One region of the Kineococcus terrestris genome, then DNA from elsewhere that is predicted to be linked to it. Evidence: predicted binding sites of a transcription regulator. Region 1 holds the regulator's gene; the other holds the start of a gene.
The links. The regulator HspR, encoded in region 1, represses chaperone genes until heat shock. The targets are predictions, from matches to a motif close to ANTTGAGNCNGNCNGNCTCAANT.
Positions count from the first base shown of each region.

Region 2: the regulator HspR is predicted to act here: its motif matches at 5,004-5,026, upstream of clpB (ATP-dependent chaperone ClpB).

Region 1 is NZ_JBEUEI010000040.1:18,554-28,100, forward strand. It holds gene AB8M62_RS17930 (M15 family metallopeptidase) at 246-881, opposite strand; gene AB8M62_RS17935 (SAM-dependent methyltransferase) at 1,215-1,643, shown strand; gene AB8M62_RS17940 (heat shock protein transcriptional repressor HspR) at 1,651-2,019, opposite strand; gene AB8M62_RS17945 (DnaJ C-terminal domain-containing protein) at 2,153-3,214, opposite strand; gene grpE (nucleotide exchange factor GrpE) at 3,258-3,860, opposite strand; gene dnaK (molecular chaperone DnaK) at 3,860-5,740, opposite strand; gene AB8M62_RS17960 (DUF3616 domain-containing protein) at 5,964-7,058, shown strand; gene AB8M62_RS17965 (hypothetical protein) at 7,112-7,870, shown strand; gene AB8M62_RS17970 (CbiQ family ECF transporter T component) at 7,892-8,683, opposite strand; gene AB8M62_RS17975 (ATP-binding cassette domain-containing protein) at 8,680-9,547, opposite strand, start outside.
Region 2 is NZ_JBEUEI010000016.1:40,652-47,116, forward strand. It holds gene AB8M62_RS11495 (aminoglycoside phosphotransferase family protein) at 1-855, opposite strand, end outside; gene AB8M62_RS11500 (DUF2000 family protein) at 907-1,362, opposite strand; gene AB8M62_RS11505 (AraC family transcriptional regulator) at 1,411-2,238, shown strand; gene clpB (ATP-dependent chaperone ClpB) at 2,302-4,950, opposite strand; gene AB8M62_RS11515 (cell wall-binding repeat-containing protein) at 5,210-5,749, opposite strand; gene AB8M62_RS11520 (ribonuclease Z) at 5,927-6,465, shown strand, end outside.

The DNA.
Region 1 (9,547 bases):
TCGCGGCGGCTGTGTCGTTCAACCGCCGCGACCTGCGGCCGGGTCCCCGCCGCCCTGGTTCTCCAGACGCCGGGGCAACCGCTCGCGGGACCAGTGGAGCACCGCGCGCCCCTCGGCGGGGGGTGTTCGCGCGGATCGACCCCCTCGGCGCAGCACCTCCACGCACCGGTCACGTCTCCCGCCCGGCTGTCAGCACGTCAGGACGTGCCAATGTCAGGACGTGAATGGGTCAGGACGTGAACGGGTCAGGCGGTGAAGGTCCAGTGCCAGGACTCGCGGGGCACGTTCTCGGTGAACCCGAAGCGCGCGGCGTTGGCGCGCATCCACGTCAGGGCGCGCCCGTCGAGGTCGAGGTCGAGGCTCAGGCCCCAGCCGTGCTCGCTGGTGCCGGGCCGGGCGGCCAGGCCGCCCTGGGAGTACAGGCCCTTGCGGCGCGCGAGGTCCACCTGCTGGTCGTAGGAGCGGTAGGAGTCGGTGACGCCGAACGTCACGCCGTCGCGGGCGGCGGCGGCCTCCAGGCGCCCGAACGCCTCCGCGGCGGGCGACCACATCGCGTGCTTCCCGCGGCCGATCGTCTGCAGGGCGCTCGCCGGGACGCGGCCGTTGCCGTGCGCGGCCAGCTCCAGCGGGACGCCGTCGGCGCGGCGCAGGTGGGTGGTGCTGCCCGTGCCGGTCGTCGCGCCGGAGGTCGCGCTCCCGGCCACGGCGCCGGCCAGGGTGGCGGCGAAGGTCCCACCGGTCGCGCCGGTGGGGCCCGTGGTCGCGGACGTGGCGGTCGTGGCGGTCGGGACGGCGACCCGGACGACGGGTGCCGGGCTGAGCGAGGCGATGCGCGCCTGGATGTCCGCGATGCGCGACGTCACGCTGCCGATGCCCTCCACGCGCCCTCCTCCGCTGCCGTCACCCGACCGGCCCACCCGGTCGCCCCTCCTCATCGACACCCCGCGCGCCCGCCTGAACCCCGCCCCTCCCCGCGACCCGCCCGTCCCCGCGACCCGCCTCGCCACCACCCCTCTCCCTCACCCCCGCACCCTCCCCTCCGCGATCTCGCAGGGTTTCCCAGCAAGATCACGGTGATCACGGACGGGTGGGGGTTCAACCGTCCATGATCACGTCGGGGGGAGGGGTTGGCGGGCGGGAGGCGTCCCGGAGGCGGCGCGGACGACAGCGCGCGGGGGTGCCGCCGGGAGGGGGTGCGGGACTAGCGTCGGAGGGTGCCGGGGAAGCTGTCACCGCGGCTGGCCGCGGTCGTGGACGCGCTGCCGCTCGTCCCGGGCGCGCGGGTGCTGGAGATCGGGTGCGGCCCGGGGGCCGCGGCCCGCGAGATCGCGCGGCGGCTGGAGGGCGGGCACGTCGTCGCGCTCGACCGCTCCCCGGCCGCGGTGGCGCTGGCCCGCGCGGGCGGCGCCGCGGAGATCGCCGCGGGGCGGCTGTCGGTGCGCCTCGGCGAGGCGGAGACGTTCGCGCTCGAGCCGGGCGAGGCGCCGTTCGACCTGGTGCTCGCCGTGCGCGTCGGCGCGCTCGACGGCCGGCACCCCGAGGCCGGCCGCCGGGTGCTGGCGAACCTGCGCGGGCTGCTGGCGCCGGGCGCCCGCGTCCTCGTCGACGGCGGCGACCCGCTGCGCGAGCTGACCGTCCCCTGACCGGTCGTCAGGCGCGGCGGTCGGGCCGCCAGACGACCAGCGCGGTCGAGCGCGCCGGCGAGGGCGGCCGCTTGCCGACGGGGGTGGCGACGATGTCGCCGGCCATGCCCGCGGCGAAGATGCGGCGGGCCTGCTGGCGCACGAGGTCGATCTCGGCCTCCAGCTCCTCCACGCGCCGGCCCAGCGCGGTCACCTGGTTCTCCAGGTCGAGGATGCGCTTGATGCCGGCGAGGTTGACGCCGTCCTCCTGCGACAGGCGCTGCACCTCGCGCAGCTGGGCGATGTCGCGCGCGGAGTAGCGCCGCCCCCGCCCGGGCGCGCGCCGCGGCGAGACCAGGCCCAGGCGGTCGTACTGGCGCAGCGTCTGCGGGTGCATGCCCGCGAGCTCCGCGGCCACCGAGATGACGAACACCGCCGCGTCGTCGTCGTACACCGGACTCCCCCTCCCACCTCGTCACGTGCTGCGCCGCGGTCCCGCCGGGCTCGCCCGGCGGGACCGCGGCAGGGGTTCAGCGGCGCACCCGCTCGGCCAGCCCGGCGCGCGGGTCCTCGCCCGCGGTCGCCTTCGCGAACGCCTCGACGGCCTCGCGCGCGGCGCCGTCCACGCGCTGCGGGACGACGACCTCCACGGTGACCAGCAGGTCGCCCGCCGGGTCGTCGCTGCGCGCGCCCTGCACGCCGCGCCCCTTCAGGCGCAGCGACCGGCCCGACGGGGTGCCCGCCGGGACCTTCACCCGCACGCCGTCCCCGTCGAGCGTGGGCACGTCCACAGTCGCGCCGAGGACGGCCTCGTCGAAGGAGACCGGCAGCGTCATCCGCAGGTCGTCGCCGTCGCGGCGGAACACCGGGTGCGGCTCGACGTGCACGGTGACCAGCAGGTCGCCCGCGGGCGTCCCGCCGGGACCGGGCAGGCCCTTGCCGCGCAGGCGGACCTTCTGCCCGTCGCGGACCCCGCGGGGCAGGCGCGCGTTGACGGTGCGCACCGGCCCGCCGCGCGGGTCTGGCACCCGCAGCGACACGGTCGCCCCGGTGAGGGCGTCGCGGAAGGACACCCGCGCCGAGGCGTCGAGGTCCTGACCGCGCGCCGCGGTGGTCGGGCCGCCGAAGCCGGGACCCGGTCCGCCGAAACCGGTGCCGCCGGCCTGGCCGAACAGCCCGCCGAGCAGGTCCTCGAAACCGGCGCCGCCCGCGCCGCCCGCGCCGGGCGTGCCGAACCGGACGCCGCCGGGACCGCGGGCCCCGGCGCCGGCCTGCCCGAACAGCCCGCCGAGCAGGTCCTCGAAACCGGCACCGCCCGGGCCGCCCGCCCCCGGCGAGGAGAACCGGGCGCCGCCGCCGACCATCGCGCGGATGCCGTCGTACTGGCGGCGCTGCTCGGGGTCGGACAGGACCGCGTAGGCCTCGCCGACCTCCTTGAAGCGCTGCTCGGCGCTGGCGTCGCCGGGGTTGGCGTCGGGGTGCAGGGTCCGCGCCTTCTTGCGGTACGCCTTCTTGATCTCGGCGGCGTCGGCGTCGTGGGAGACGCCCAGCACGGCGTAGAAGTCCTTCTCCGCCCACTCCTGCATGCTCACGCGGAACCCTCCTCCCCCGTCCTCGCCGGAACGGTGCCCCGGATCACTGCGGGTCGGCCACCGCGACGCGGGCCGGCCGCAGCACCTTCTCGCCGATCCTGTAACCGGGCTGGAGCACCTGCACGCACGTGGCCACCTCGTACTCGTCGGAGTGGCTGTGCATCAGCGCCTCGTGGACCATCGGGTCGAACGGCTCGCCGTTCTCCCCGTAGCGGGCCAGGCCGAACCGCCCGAGGGTCGCCTCGAGCTTGTCGGCGATGGCCGCGAACGGTCCGGTGAGGTCGCCGTGCTGGCGCGCCAGGTGCACGTCGTCCAGCACCGGCAGCAGCGCCTCCGCGATGCCCGCCACCGCGGCGTCCTTGGCGACGTCGCGGTCGCGGTCCACGCGCTTGCGGTAGTTCGCGTACTCGGCGTTCAGCCGCTGCAGCTGCTCCAGCCGGTCGCTCGCGAGCGCCTGCGCCTCGGCCAGCTCCGCGGAACCGCCCGCCGCGGGCGCCCCGGTGGTGACCCCGGCGTCCGGGCCGGCCGGGGCGTCCTGCCCCGGCTGGTCCGGCTGCGCGTCGGGCTCGGTCCGCACCTGCCCGGTCTCGGGGTCGATGCGGCGGCGGTCGCGGACGACGGTGGGCTCGGGGTGCTCCTCCGCCATCACTTGTCCTTCTCGTCGTCGACGACCTCGGCGTCCACGACATCGTCGTCGGCGGGCTTGGAGAAGTCCGGCCCACCGGTCGCCGAACCGGCGTCACCGGTCGCGCCGGCGCCCGCCGCGCCCTCGGACTGCGCCGCGTACATGGCCGAGCCGAGCTTCTGGCTGGCCTGCGCGACGGCCTCCGTCTTGGCCTTGATGTCGGCCGCGTCGGTGCCGTTCAGCGCGCTCTTGAGCTCCGCGACGGCCTTCTCGGTCTCCTCGCGGCCCTCGGCGGGCAGCTTGTCCGCGTTGTCGGCGAGGAACTTCTCCGTCTGGTAGACGAGGCTCTCGGCCTGGTTGCGGGCCTCGGCCTCCTCGCGGCGCTGCTTGTCCTCGTTCGCGTGGGTCTCGGCGTCCTTGACCATCCGCTCGATGTCCTCCTTCGACAGCGCGCTGCCGCCGGAGATGGTCATCGACTGCTCCTTGCCGGTGCCGCGGTCCTTGGCGGACACGTGCACGATGCCGTTGGCGTCGATGTCGAAGGTGACCTCGACCTGCGGCACGCCGCGCGGCGCGGGCGCGATGCCGGTCAGCTCGAACGTGCCCAGCGGCTTGTTGTCGCGGGCCAGCTCGCGCTCGCCCTGGAACACCTGGATGAGCACGGACGGCTGGTTGTCGTCGGCGGTGGTGAACACCTCCGAGCGCTTGGTCGGGATCGCCGTGTTGCGCTCGATGAGCTTGGTCATGATCCCGCCCTTGGTCTCGATGCCCAGGGACAGCGGGGTGACGTCGATGAGCAGGACGTCCTTGCGCTCGCCCTTGAGGACACCGGCCTGCAGGGCGGCGCCGACGGCGACGACCTCGTCCGGGTTCACGCCCTTGTTGGGCTCGCGGCCGCCGGTGAGCTCCTTGACGACGTTCGTCACCGCCGGCATGCGGGTGGAACCGCCCACGAGCACGACGTGGTCGATGTCGGAGAGCTTGACGTCGGCGTCCTTGATGACCGAGTGGAACGGCGCCTTCGTGCGGTCGATGAGGTCCTGCGTCATCTGCTCGAACTGCGCGCGGGTCAGCTGCTCGTCCAGGTGGACGGGGCCGTTCTCCGTCATCGACAGGTACTGCAGCGAGATGTTGGTGCTGGTGGAGCTGGACAGCTCCTTCTTGGCCTGCTCGGCGGACTCGCGCAGGCGCTGCATGGCGATCTTGTCCTTGGACAGGTCGATGCCGTAGCTGCCCTGGACCTTCTTCAGCAGGTGGTCCACGACGCGCTGGTCCCAGTCGTCGCCGCCGAGGTGGTTGTCGCCGGAGGTGGCGCGCACCTGGATGGTGGAGAAGCCGTCCTCGTCCTTGCCGACCTCCAGGAGGGACACGTCGAACGTGCCGCCGCCGAGGTCGAAGACGAGGATGAGCTCGTCCTCCTTGCCCTTGTCCAGGCCGTAGGCGAGCGCGGCCGCGGTGGGCTCGTTGATGATGCGCAGGACGTTCATGCCGGCGATCTCGCCGGCCTCCTTGGTGGCCTGGCGCTGGGCGTCGGAGAAGTACGCCGGGACGGTGATGACGGCGTCGGTGACGGCCTCGCCCAGGTAGCTCTCCGCGTCGCGCTTGAGCTTCTGCAGGACGCGGGCGCTGATCTCCTGCGGCGTGTACTTCTTGTCGTCGATCGCGACGTTCCAGTCGGTGCCCACGTGCCGCTTGACGGAGCGGATGGTCCGCTCGACGTTCGTCACGGCCTGGCGCTTGGCGATCTCGCCGACCAGGACCTCGCCGTTCTTGGCGAAGGCGACGACCGAGGGGGTCGTCCGCCCGCCCTCGGCGTTCGCGATGACCGTGGGCTCGCCGCCCTCGAGGACCGCGACCACGGAGTTGGTGGTGCCGAGGTCGATGCCGACCGCACGTGCCATGGGAGATGTCCCTCCTGAGGTGTTGCTGGCTGTTGCCGAGCTGTTGAGCGCTTCCCGCTCAAGTCTGCCGGGCCCGGCCGAGCTGTCAAGCCGGGCACCACCAACCTTGAGCCCACCCTGCTCAACCACCGGCCCGCCCCCCGTGTTCCCGGCCGCGGCACCACCCGTCCGGCCGCCGCCGGGCGGGTGGGGAACCGGTGCCGCGCACGGGCGTTCACCCGAGGTGACCTCCCGACCCGCGCGGCGGGTGCCGCTGCTGTTCACCGAGGAGTCCCGCGCCGGGGACACCCACGTCAACCTCTCCGCCGTGCGCCACGACGGCGAGCACCTGTGGGTGGCCGGCGACGAGACCGCCACCGTCGAGCGGCTGACCGCCCGCGTCGAGGACGGCGCCGTCGTGCGCTACGACCGCCAGGTCACCGTCCGGCTCGGCGAGCTCGTCGACCTGCCCGCCGGCCCGGACGAGGAGGCCGACGTGGAGGGCATCGCCCGCGCCGGCGACCACCTGTGGGCGATCGGCTCGCACAGCCTCAAGCGCAAGCGGGTGCGCGCGCACGACGACGACCGGAAGGCCCGCCGCCGCCTGGCCCGGGTCGTGCGCGAGGAGAACCGCTTCGTCCTCGTGCGGCTGCCCGTCGACCCCGCCACGGGCCTGCCCGCGCGCGAGGTCCGCCGCGGCGAGCGGACCCTGACCGCCGCCGTCCTCGCCGGCGACGACGCCCTCACCGCGGTGCTCGCCGACGACGACCTGCTCGGACCCTTCCTCGGCATCCCCTCCAAGGACAACGGCGTCGACGTCGAGGGCGTCGCCGTGCACGAGACGCACGGCGAGCTGCGCCTGTACGTCGGCTTCCGCGGGCCCGTCCTGCGCGGCTGGGCCGTGCTGGTGGAGGTGCGCCCGCGCACCCACCCGCACGACCCGCACCGCCTGCGGCTCGGCCGCCTCGAGGACGGCGCCCGCTACCGCCTGCACCTGCTGGACCTCGGCGGCCTCGGGATCCGCGACCTGTGCCCCGACGGCGACGACCTGCTCGTGCTCGCCGGCCCGTCGATGAGCCTGTCCGGTCCCGTGCGCGTGCACCGCTGGACCGGCGCCGCCCGCACCGACGCGGCCGACGTCGTGCGCGCCGGCGAGCTGCCCGTGGAGCTGGAGCTGCCGCACGGCGACGGCGTCGACCACCCCGAGGGCATCGCCCTCGCGCCGGCCGACGGGCCCGGCGGGCGGCGGCAGCTGCTGGTCGTCCTGGACTCCCCCGCGCCCGGCCGGCACGTGCCCGGCGGGATGCTCGCCGACGTCCACGACCTGCCCGGGCGCTGACGCCGCCGGACCACCGGCTGCAACGCGCGGTGCCCGCGCGGCGTCGCAGGGGTGTGCGACGGACCACCAGCCCCTCCCCCACCACGGCCCGCCGCGGGAGCGTCCTCGCGGGCGCGCTGCTGGGCGCCCTGGCGCTCGCGGCGTGCGGCGCCGACGCCGGGGCCGGCGACGACCCGGCCACCGCGACCGCCCCGCCGCCCGCGATCACCGACGGCCCCGCGACCCCGTCGCCGCCCGGGGCGGGCCCGGCCCTGCCCGTCCCCGCCGACGAGGGCGTCACCCGGCTGCTCGACGCGCTGGCCGCGCAGGACAGCGCCGCGGCCTGGGCCGAGCTCGCCGAGCCCGCGCGCACCGCCTGGGGCGGCGAGGACGCCTTCGCCCAGCAGGCCAGCGCCTACGCCGAGGGGCTGGCGGCCTTCGCCGACGCCGGGCGCACCTGGTTCCCGCTGGGCGAGGACCGCGGGGTCCTGCTGCTGCGCGGGCAGGTCGAGCGCGAGGGGACGAGCGAGCAGGACGTCTTCCCGCTCGTCCTGGTCGGCGTGGGCGGGGACGGTGCCGGCGCGGTGCTGCTGCCGCCGGGGTGGCCGGCGGGCGTGGAGCTGGAGGAGCCGGCCGGCCTGGTGGCGTTCGCGCCGGCCGCGTCGACGGTCACCGTCCTCGTCGACGGTGCCGTCGTCACCGCGCAGGAGGAGCCGGCCGACGGGGACCGCACCCGCGTCAGCGCCCCCGTGCCCGCCGGCGCGCAGGTGGTCGTGGTCGCCGCCGAGCCGGCCACGGGCCCGCCCGTGGCCGCGGCGGCGCTGCTGCGCTGACCCCGCCCGGTCCGCGGCCCCTCAGCCCAGCAGGCGGACCAGGCCCGGCACGGCCGCGGACAGCACGCCGACGACGGCGAGGGCCGTGTCCGCCCGCTCCCACGGGGCGGGCAGCGCCCACGTGCGCCGGGACGCGTGCGCGAAGCCCCGCGCGTCCATCGCCGTCGCCGTCCGCCCGGCACCGCGGACGGCCTCGACGAGCAGCCCGAACGCCGTGGACCCCGCCCAGCGCAGCGCCGCCACCGGGTTCGGCGGCCCGCCGCCCAGACCCAGCCCGCGGGCGCGCCGGGCGCGGGCCACCTCCTCCCACAGCTCCCGCAGAGCCCACAGCTGGCCGAGGGCCGCCACGGAGGCGACGACCGCGCGCGCCGGCCAGCGCAGCCGCTGCGCCAGGTGGTCGCCGACCTCGGCCGGTTCCAGCCAGGCGGCCAGGACGACGCCGGGCAGGACGAGGACGGTGACCCGCAGGCTCGCCGCGACCGCGGTGCCCAGCGGGTCGGCGGCGTCGGTGAGCAGCCACGTCGACCAGCCCACGCCGACGGCGGCCACGACGAGCGGCAGCAGCCGCAGCGGCAGGCCCCGCCAGCGGTGCACGGCGGCGGGCAGCCACAGCAGCTGCACGGCGAGGGCGGCCAGGCCGACCCGCCAGCCGTCCACGAGCAGCGCGCCGGGCACGGCGACCAGCGAGGCCAGCAGCAGCGACAGCGGGCCGCAGCGGCGCACCGGCGCCCCCGGCCCGGCGGCCCGGCGCTGCGCCGCGGTCGGCGGCACGACGACGGCGCCCACCGGGCTCTCCGGGCTCACCGCGCTCACCGGGCCACCACCGGCGCGGCGGGGCCGACGTGGACGCGACCGCCCGCCAGCTGCGCCAGCCGCTCGTCGTGGGTGGCCACGCCGACGGCCGCGCCGGCCGCCGCGGCCGCCGTGAGCAGCCCGGCGACGGCGGCCCACGTGCCGCGGTCCTGCCCGACGGTCGGCTCGTCGGCCAGCAGCGCGGACGGCCCGGCGGCCAGGGCCGAGGCGAGCGCCAGCCGGCGCTGCTCCCCGCCGGACAGGCGGTGCGGGTCGACGTCGGCGCGCGCGGACAGCCCGAGCAGCTCCAGCAGGGCGTCGGCGCGGTCGGTGCCGCGGCCGACGGCGCGGGCGGTGGCGCGGGCCTCCTCGGCGACGGTGTGCCGCACGAAGCCCACGGGCGGGTGCTGGGGCACCCGCCCGACGCGGCGGGCGAGGTCCCGCGAGGACCAGCGGTGCGGTTCGCGGCGGCCGCGCGCGGCGAGCGCCGCGGTGCTGCGCACGGTGCCGGCGGTGGGGCGCACGAGGCCCGCCAGGACGCTCACCAGGGTGGACTTGCCCGCCCCGCTGGGCCCGGTGACGGCCGTGAGGGCCGCGGGCGGCAGGTCGGCGTCGAGGTCGCGCAGCACGGTGGCCGTCGTCGTCCCGGTGGGCCCGCGGCGGCGGCGGTCCACGCGCAGGCCGCGGCAGCTCAGGGCCGGGTCGTCGCCGGGCAGGGCGCCCAGCGCCGGGACGACGAGGTCGGCGGGGACGGCCAGGGGCTCCGGGACGCCTGCGCCGGGCACCCACAGCCCGCTGCCGGCGAGGGCGGGCAGCACCCGCGCGGGCGGCCCGTCGGCGGCGACGCGCCCGTCGGCGCCGAGGGCGACGACCCGGTCGACGTGA
Region 2 (6,465 bases), on a different contig from region 1:
CCGCAGCGTCGGCAGGCCCGGCGGCGCGGGCCGGCGGGCACCGTCGAGGAAGTACGCGGCGAGCCCGGCCAGGACCGCGGTCAGCTCACCGGGGTCGGCGTCGCGGGTCGTGGGCGAAGTGGCCAGCAGGGCGTCGACGTCGTGACCGCCGTACCGCTCGACCTCCACGAGCAGCAGGAGGGCGTCCAGCCAGACCGGGCCGCGGCAGGCGTGCGGCCAGTCGACGAGGACGGCGCCGCCGGCGGTGAGCAGCACGTTGTCGGCGCGCAGGTCCGCGTGCGCCAGGGTGTCGCCGCCCAGGCTCGCGACGCCCCGGCGGGCCAGCCCCCGCAGCTCGCCGAGGGCCGGCAGCCGGACACCGTCGGCGGCCAGGCGGTCGAAGCCGGCGAAGTCCTCGCGCAGGGCGTCGGCGGCCGCGGGCAGGTCCGGCACCGGGCACGGGGTCGCCCCGGCGGCGAGCGCGGCCAGGGCGTCCAGCACCGCGGCCACGTCGGCCGGCCGCCACGGCAGGGCCGGCTGGTGCCCGTCGACCTCCTCCAGGACGAGGGCGACCCAGCCGCCGTCGTCGACCGTCCCCAGCAGCCGCGGCACCGGCAGGGACGGCGGCAGCCCCGCGCTGACGCGTCCCTCGCGGCGGTGCAGCTGCGGGCTGTGCGCGTTCGGCTCCGGTCCGACGGCCTTGACGAACGCGCGGCGTCCGGTGGCGGTGACGACCCGGTCGGCGGACCCGGGCGAGAACCCGCCGGCCTGGCTGTCGGCGCGCACGACCGGCGAGCCGAGCACGTCGCCGACCCCGTCGCGCACGTGCGGCGGCAGGTCCCGCCACCGCAGCCTGGCCCCTCCCTCACCGCGCACGCGGTCAGCCTGGCAGGACGGACCGCGCACCTCCACGGGGTTCCGCCCGCCTCACGGGTGCAGGCGGGCGCCCTTGACGACCTTGTCGACGGCGCCGCGCGCGCCGTGCACGGCCAGGCCGACGAGGTCCAGGTCGGCGCCGGCCACGCGGGCGACGACGGCGCGGTTGGCGGCGTCGTGGCCGGTGGCGAACATGTCGGCGGTGAAGACCGCGACGTCGACGCCGCGGACGAGGGCGCGCTGCCGGGCGGTGGCCAGCAGCGCGCCGGTGGCCTCGAAGACGAGGACCGGCTGACCGAGCAGGGGCAGGTAGGCCTGGCCGTCGGCGTCCGCGTACGGCAGCCCCACCAGGTCCGGGTGGCGGGCGGTGACCCCCGAGGCGAGGAACGCGGTGACGTTCAGGCGCTGCCAGGGGGCGAGGTCGTCGCGCAGCAGGACGGCGGTCTTGGTGGCCGGGCGCGGCGGGGCGTCCCCGGTGGCGGGGGCCGTGGTGGTCTCGGTGCTCACCCCTCGATCGTGCGGACCGGTCGCGGGCCGGTCTTGTACGTTCTTGCGGTGGCGAGCAGCGCTGCGGCGGGTCCGGGCCCGGGCGAGTTCGTCCGCAGCCGGCGCCCCGGCGTGCCGGGGGTCGCGGAGGTCCTGCGGGCGCGCTTCACCCGTCACGCCTACCCGATGCACACCCACGACACCTGGACGGTCCTGCTCGTCGACGAGGGCGCCGTGGACTACGGGCTGGAGCGCCACCGGCACGCCGGCGACCGCAGCGCGGTGACGGTCCTGCCCCCGCACGTCGCCCACGACGGTCGGGCGGCGACGCCGGAGGGTTTCCGCAAGCGCGTGGTCTACCTGGAGCCGGACGCGCTGCCGGCCGCCGCGGCGGGGTTCTTCGCGGGCGACCCGGCGCTGGGCGACCCGCGCGCGTGGGACGCGGTCTCCGCGCTGCACGAGGCGGCCAGCCGGCCCGGGGAGGAGTTCGAGGCGGCGGCCCGGGCGGCGCTGGTCGTCGACGCGCTGCGCTCGCGCGCGGCCGGGCGGGCGGAACCGGTGCGGCACGCGGACAGCCCGCTGGCCCGCCGGCTGCGCGACCTGCTCGACGAGCACGTGGTGGACGGGATCGCCCTGGCCGACGCGGCGGCGCTGCTGGGCGCGAGCCCCGCGCACCTGGTGCGGGCGTTCGGCCACCACCACGGCCTGCCGCCGCACGCCTACCTGACGGCCCGGCGCGTGGACCTGGCCCGGCGGCTCCTGCTGGCCGGGACCCGGCCCGCCGAGGCCGCGGCGCGGGCGGGTTTCCACGACCAGTCGCACCTGACGCGGCACTTCCGGCGGGTGCTGGGGACCACGCCCGCGCGGTTCGCCGGGGCGGTGCGGCCGGAGGGGTGAACCCCCGCGAGGACGGGGCGGGCCGCCGGACCGGGTGGTCCGGCGGGCCCGCCCCGCGCGGGGTCAGCGCGCGGTGACGCCGCTCTCGGCCCGGCGCACGACGAGCCCGGAGGACCCGGCGCCCTGCCCGGGGGCGTCGAGGTCGACGGAGAAACCGCCGTCCTCCACGTCCACCTCGACGGTGTCGCCGTCGCGGACGTCGCCGGCGAGGATCGCGCGGGCCAGCCGGTCGCCGATCTCCCGCTGCACCAGCCGGCGCAGCGGCCGCGCCCCGTAGGCGGGGTCGTAGCCGGTGATGGCCAGCCAGTCCTTCGCCGCGTCGCTGACGTCCAGGCTCAGGCGGCGGTCGGCCAGACGCCCGGCCAGCCGCTGCACCTGCAGCTCGACGATGCGGCTGAGCTCCTGCGTCGACAGCGGGTCGAAGACCACGACGTCGTCGAGGCGGTTGAGGAACTCCGGCTTGAAGTTCGCCCGCACCGCGCTCATCACCGCGTCGCGCTTGGTGGCCTGCGACAGCTCCGGGTCGACGAGGAACTGCGAGCCCAGGTTCGAGGTGAGCACGAGGATGACGTTGCGGAAGTCCACCGTGCGGCCCTGCCCGTCGGTCAGGCGACCGTCGTCGAGGACCTGCAGGAGGATGTCGAACACCTCCGGGTGGGCCTTCTCCACCTCGTCCAGCAGCACCACCGAGTACGGCCGGCGGCGCACGGCCTCGGTCAGCTGGCCGCCCTCCTCGTAGCCGACGTACCCGGGCGGGGCGCCGACGAGGCGGGCCACCGCGTGCTTCTCCGAGTACTCGCTCATGTCGATGCGGACCATGGCGCGCTCGTCGTCGAAGAGGAAGTCCGCCAGCGCCTTGGCCAGTTCCGTCTTGCCGACGCCGGTCGGGCCGAGGAACAGGAAGGAACCCGTGGGGCGGTCGGGGTCGTCGACCCCGGCCCGGCTGCGGCGCACCGCGTCCGAGACCGCGCGCACGGCCTCGGCCTGGCCGATGAGCCGGGCGCCGAGGAACTCCTCCATGCGCAGCAGCTTCTCGGTCTCGCCCTCGAGGAGGCGGCCGGCGGGGATGCCGGTCCAGCCGGCGATGACCTCGGCGATGTCGTCGGGGCCCACCTCGTCGGCGACCATCGGCTTGTGCTCGGCGGCCTGGCTCTCGGCGGCCTGCGCCTGCTCCAGCTCGCGCTCCAGCGCGGGGATGCGCCCGTACAGGACCTCGCTGGCCCCGCCCAGGTCACCCTCGCGCTGCAGCCGCTCGGCCTGCGAGCGCAGCTCGTCGATGCGCTGCTTCAGCTCACCGACGCGGTTCAGCCCGGCCTTCTCCTGCTCCCAGCGGGCGGTCAGCGCGGTCAGCTGCTCCTGCCGGTCGGCCAGCTGACCGCGCAGCGCGTCCAGCCGCTCGCGCGAGGCGGCGTCGTCCTCCTTGGACAGCGCCAGCTCCTCCATCCGCAGCCGGTCCACGGCGCGGCGCAGCTCGTCGATCTCCACGGGCGAGGAGTCGATCTCCATGCGCAGCCGGGACGCGGCCTCGTCGACGAGGTCGATGGCCTTGTCGGGCAGCTGGCGGCCGGAGATGTAGCGGTCGGACAGCGTCGCGGCGGCCACGAGGGCGGCGTCGGAGATGGCGACCTTGTGGTGCGCCTCGTACCGCTCGCGCAGGCCGCGCAGGATGCCGATGGTGTCGGGCACGCTCGGCTCGCCGACGAACACCTGCTGGAAGCGGCGCTCCAGCGCGGGGTCCTTCTCGATCCGCTCGCGGTACTCGTCGAGGGTGGTGGCGCCCACGAGGCGCAGCTGCCCGCGGGCGAGCATCGGCTTGAGCATGTTGCCCGCGTCCATCGAGCCCTCGGCGGCGCCGGCGCCCACGACGGTGTGCAGCTCGTCGATGAACGTGACGACCTGCCCCTCGCTGCGCCGGATCTCCTCCAGGACGGCCTTCAGGCGCTCCTCGAACTCCCCGCGGTACTTCGCGCCGGCGACCATGCTGGCCAGGTCCAGGGCGATGAGGCGCTTGCCGCGCAGCGACTCCGGCACGTCCCCGGCGACGATGCGCTGGGCCAGGCCCTCCACGACGGCGGTCTTGCCGACGCCGGGCTCGCCGATGAGGACGGGGTTGTTCTTGGTGCGCCGCGACAGCACCTGCACGACGCGGCGGATCTCGGCGTCGCGGCCGATGACCGGGTCGAGCTTGCCCTCGCGCGCCTGCGCGGTGAGGTCGACGCCGTACTTCTCCAGCGCCTGGTAGGTGCCCTCGGGGTCGGGGGTGGTGACCTTCGCGCCGCCGCGCACGTCCGGCAGCGCGTCGAGGAGGGCGTCGCGGGTGGCGCCGACGGCGCGCAGCGCCTCCCCGGCCGCCGACTGCCCGGCGGCGGCGCCGAGCAGCAGGTGCTCGGTGGAGACGTAGGCGTCGTCGAGGGCGCGCGCCTCGTCGCCGGCGGCCTGCATGAGCTGCACGGCGGGGCGCGACAGCTGCGGCTGGGCCACGGCGCTGCCGGAGGCGCTGGGCAGCGAGGCCAGCGCGCCGTCGACGCGGCGCACGAGCGTCGCGCGGTCGGCGCCGACGGCGGTGAGCAGGTGGCCGGCGACGCCGTTCTCCTGCGCGACGAGCGCGGCGAGCACGTGCAGCGGCTCGACCTGCGGGTGACCGGCCGTGGTGGCGCGGCCGACGGCGTCGGCCAGGGCCTCCTGCGCGCGGGTCGTGAGCTTGAGGTCCACGGGCTACCTCCTGGCGAGTGCGTGTGCGGGGTCGCTGGGCACAACACTGCCAGAGTTGAGCTTGTTCCGCTCAACTCACAGGACCGGAAGTCCCGCCCCCGCGGTGATCATGGACGGTCGAGCGCTCACCCATCCATGATCACGAGGGGTGGGCGGACCTCACCGCCTCCTCCCCCGTGATCTTGCCGGGATTCCCAGCAAGATCACGGAGGGGTGGGGCGGATCCACGGGAGGGGGTGGCGGGAGAGCGGGACCGGGGTCAGGGGGCGGTGGGGACGTCGCCGCACTTGGCGGGGTCGGCGTACTGCTCGGCGTCCAGGACCACGGCGTCCGAGACCACGGCCGCACCGCCCGCGACGACGACGTAGCAGGGCTGCAGCCGCACGAGCTCCGCCCGCGTCACCTCCGGCAGCCGGTCGCGCTCGGTCAGCAGCAGCGGCCCGGCGAGCATCGTCGAGGGGCCCAGCGACAGGGCGTCAGCGCTGGAGGTGCCCGAGGCCAGGTAGACGATCGCGGTCGTCTCGGCGTCCCAGAACGTCGAGGACACGTCGGCCGCGGTCTCGTAGCGGTCCCGGCCGGACAGGCGCACGGCACCGGCGCCCACGTCGGTCGCGGCGGTGGTGGCCTCCGGGCCCGCCCCCGCGGGGGTGGCGCCGCTCGCCCGCAGGGCCTGCACGGCGGCCGAGGAGCGGGCCGCGTCGCTCTTGCCGGTGCCGACGGCGACGGCGCTGCCGGCGGTGGCGAGCCCCGCGGTCACGGCGACGGCGGCGGACACGGCGAGGATCTTCTTGCGCTGCACGGTGACTCCCGTCTCGAGGAACCCGCCGCCGGGGGCGGCGGGCCGTGCGACGAGCGTGCGCGCTGCGTGAGCTCGATGCCCCGGGCACCCGTCCGCGGGAGGGCCGGGCGGGTGACGCCGTCACCCGGGCGCCACCGGGCGTCACCCGGACGTCCCAGCGCTGGCAGAGTGGGCGCCGTGTCCGCGCGGGAGCTGGTCGTCCTCGGCACCGCCAGCCAGGCCCCCACCCGCACGCGCAACCACAACGGCTACCTGCTGCGCTGGGACGGCACCTCCGTCCTCTTCGAGGCCGGCGAGGGCACCCAGCGCCAGATGGTCCTGGCCGGTGTCGCCTCCCCCCGCGTGGAGCGCGTCTGCGTCAGCCACCGGCACGGCGACCACTGCCTCGGTGTGCCCGGCGTGCTGGCCCGGATGGCCCTGGACGCCCCCGGCCGCACCGTCACCGTCCACGGACCCCGCGACGCCGAGGCCCACCTGCGGGCGCTGGCGGCCGTCGCCGACGCCGACGTCCACGCCCTCGTCGAGGCCGTCGACGCCACCCACGACGACGACGTCCCCGTCGCCGAGGTCGCCGGCGCGCGCCTGAGCGCCCGGCTGCTCGACCACCGCGTCCCCGCCGTCGGCTACCGCCTCGCCGAACCCGACGGGCGCCGCTTCGTCCCCGGCGCGCTGGCCGCCGCCGGCGTCGCGGGCCCCGACGTCGGGCGCCTGCAGCG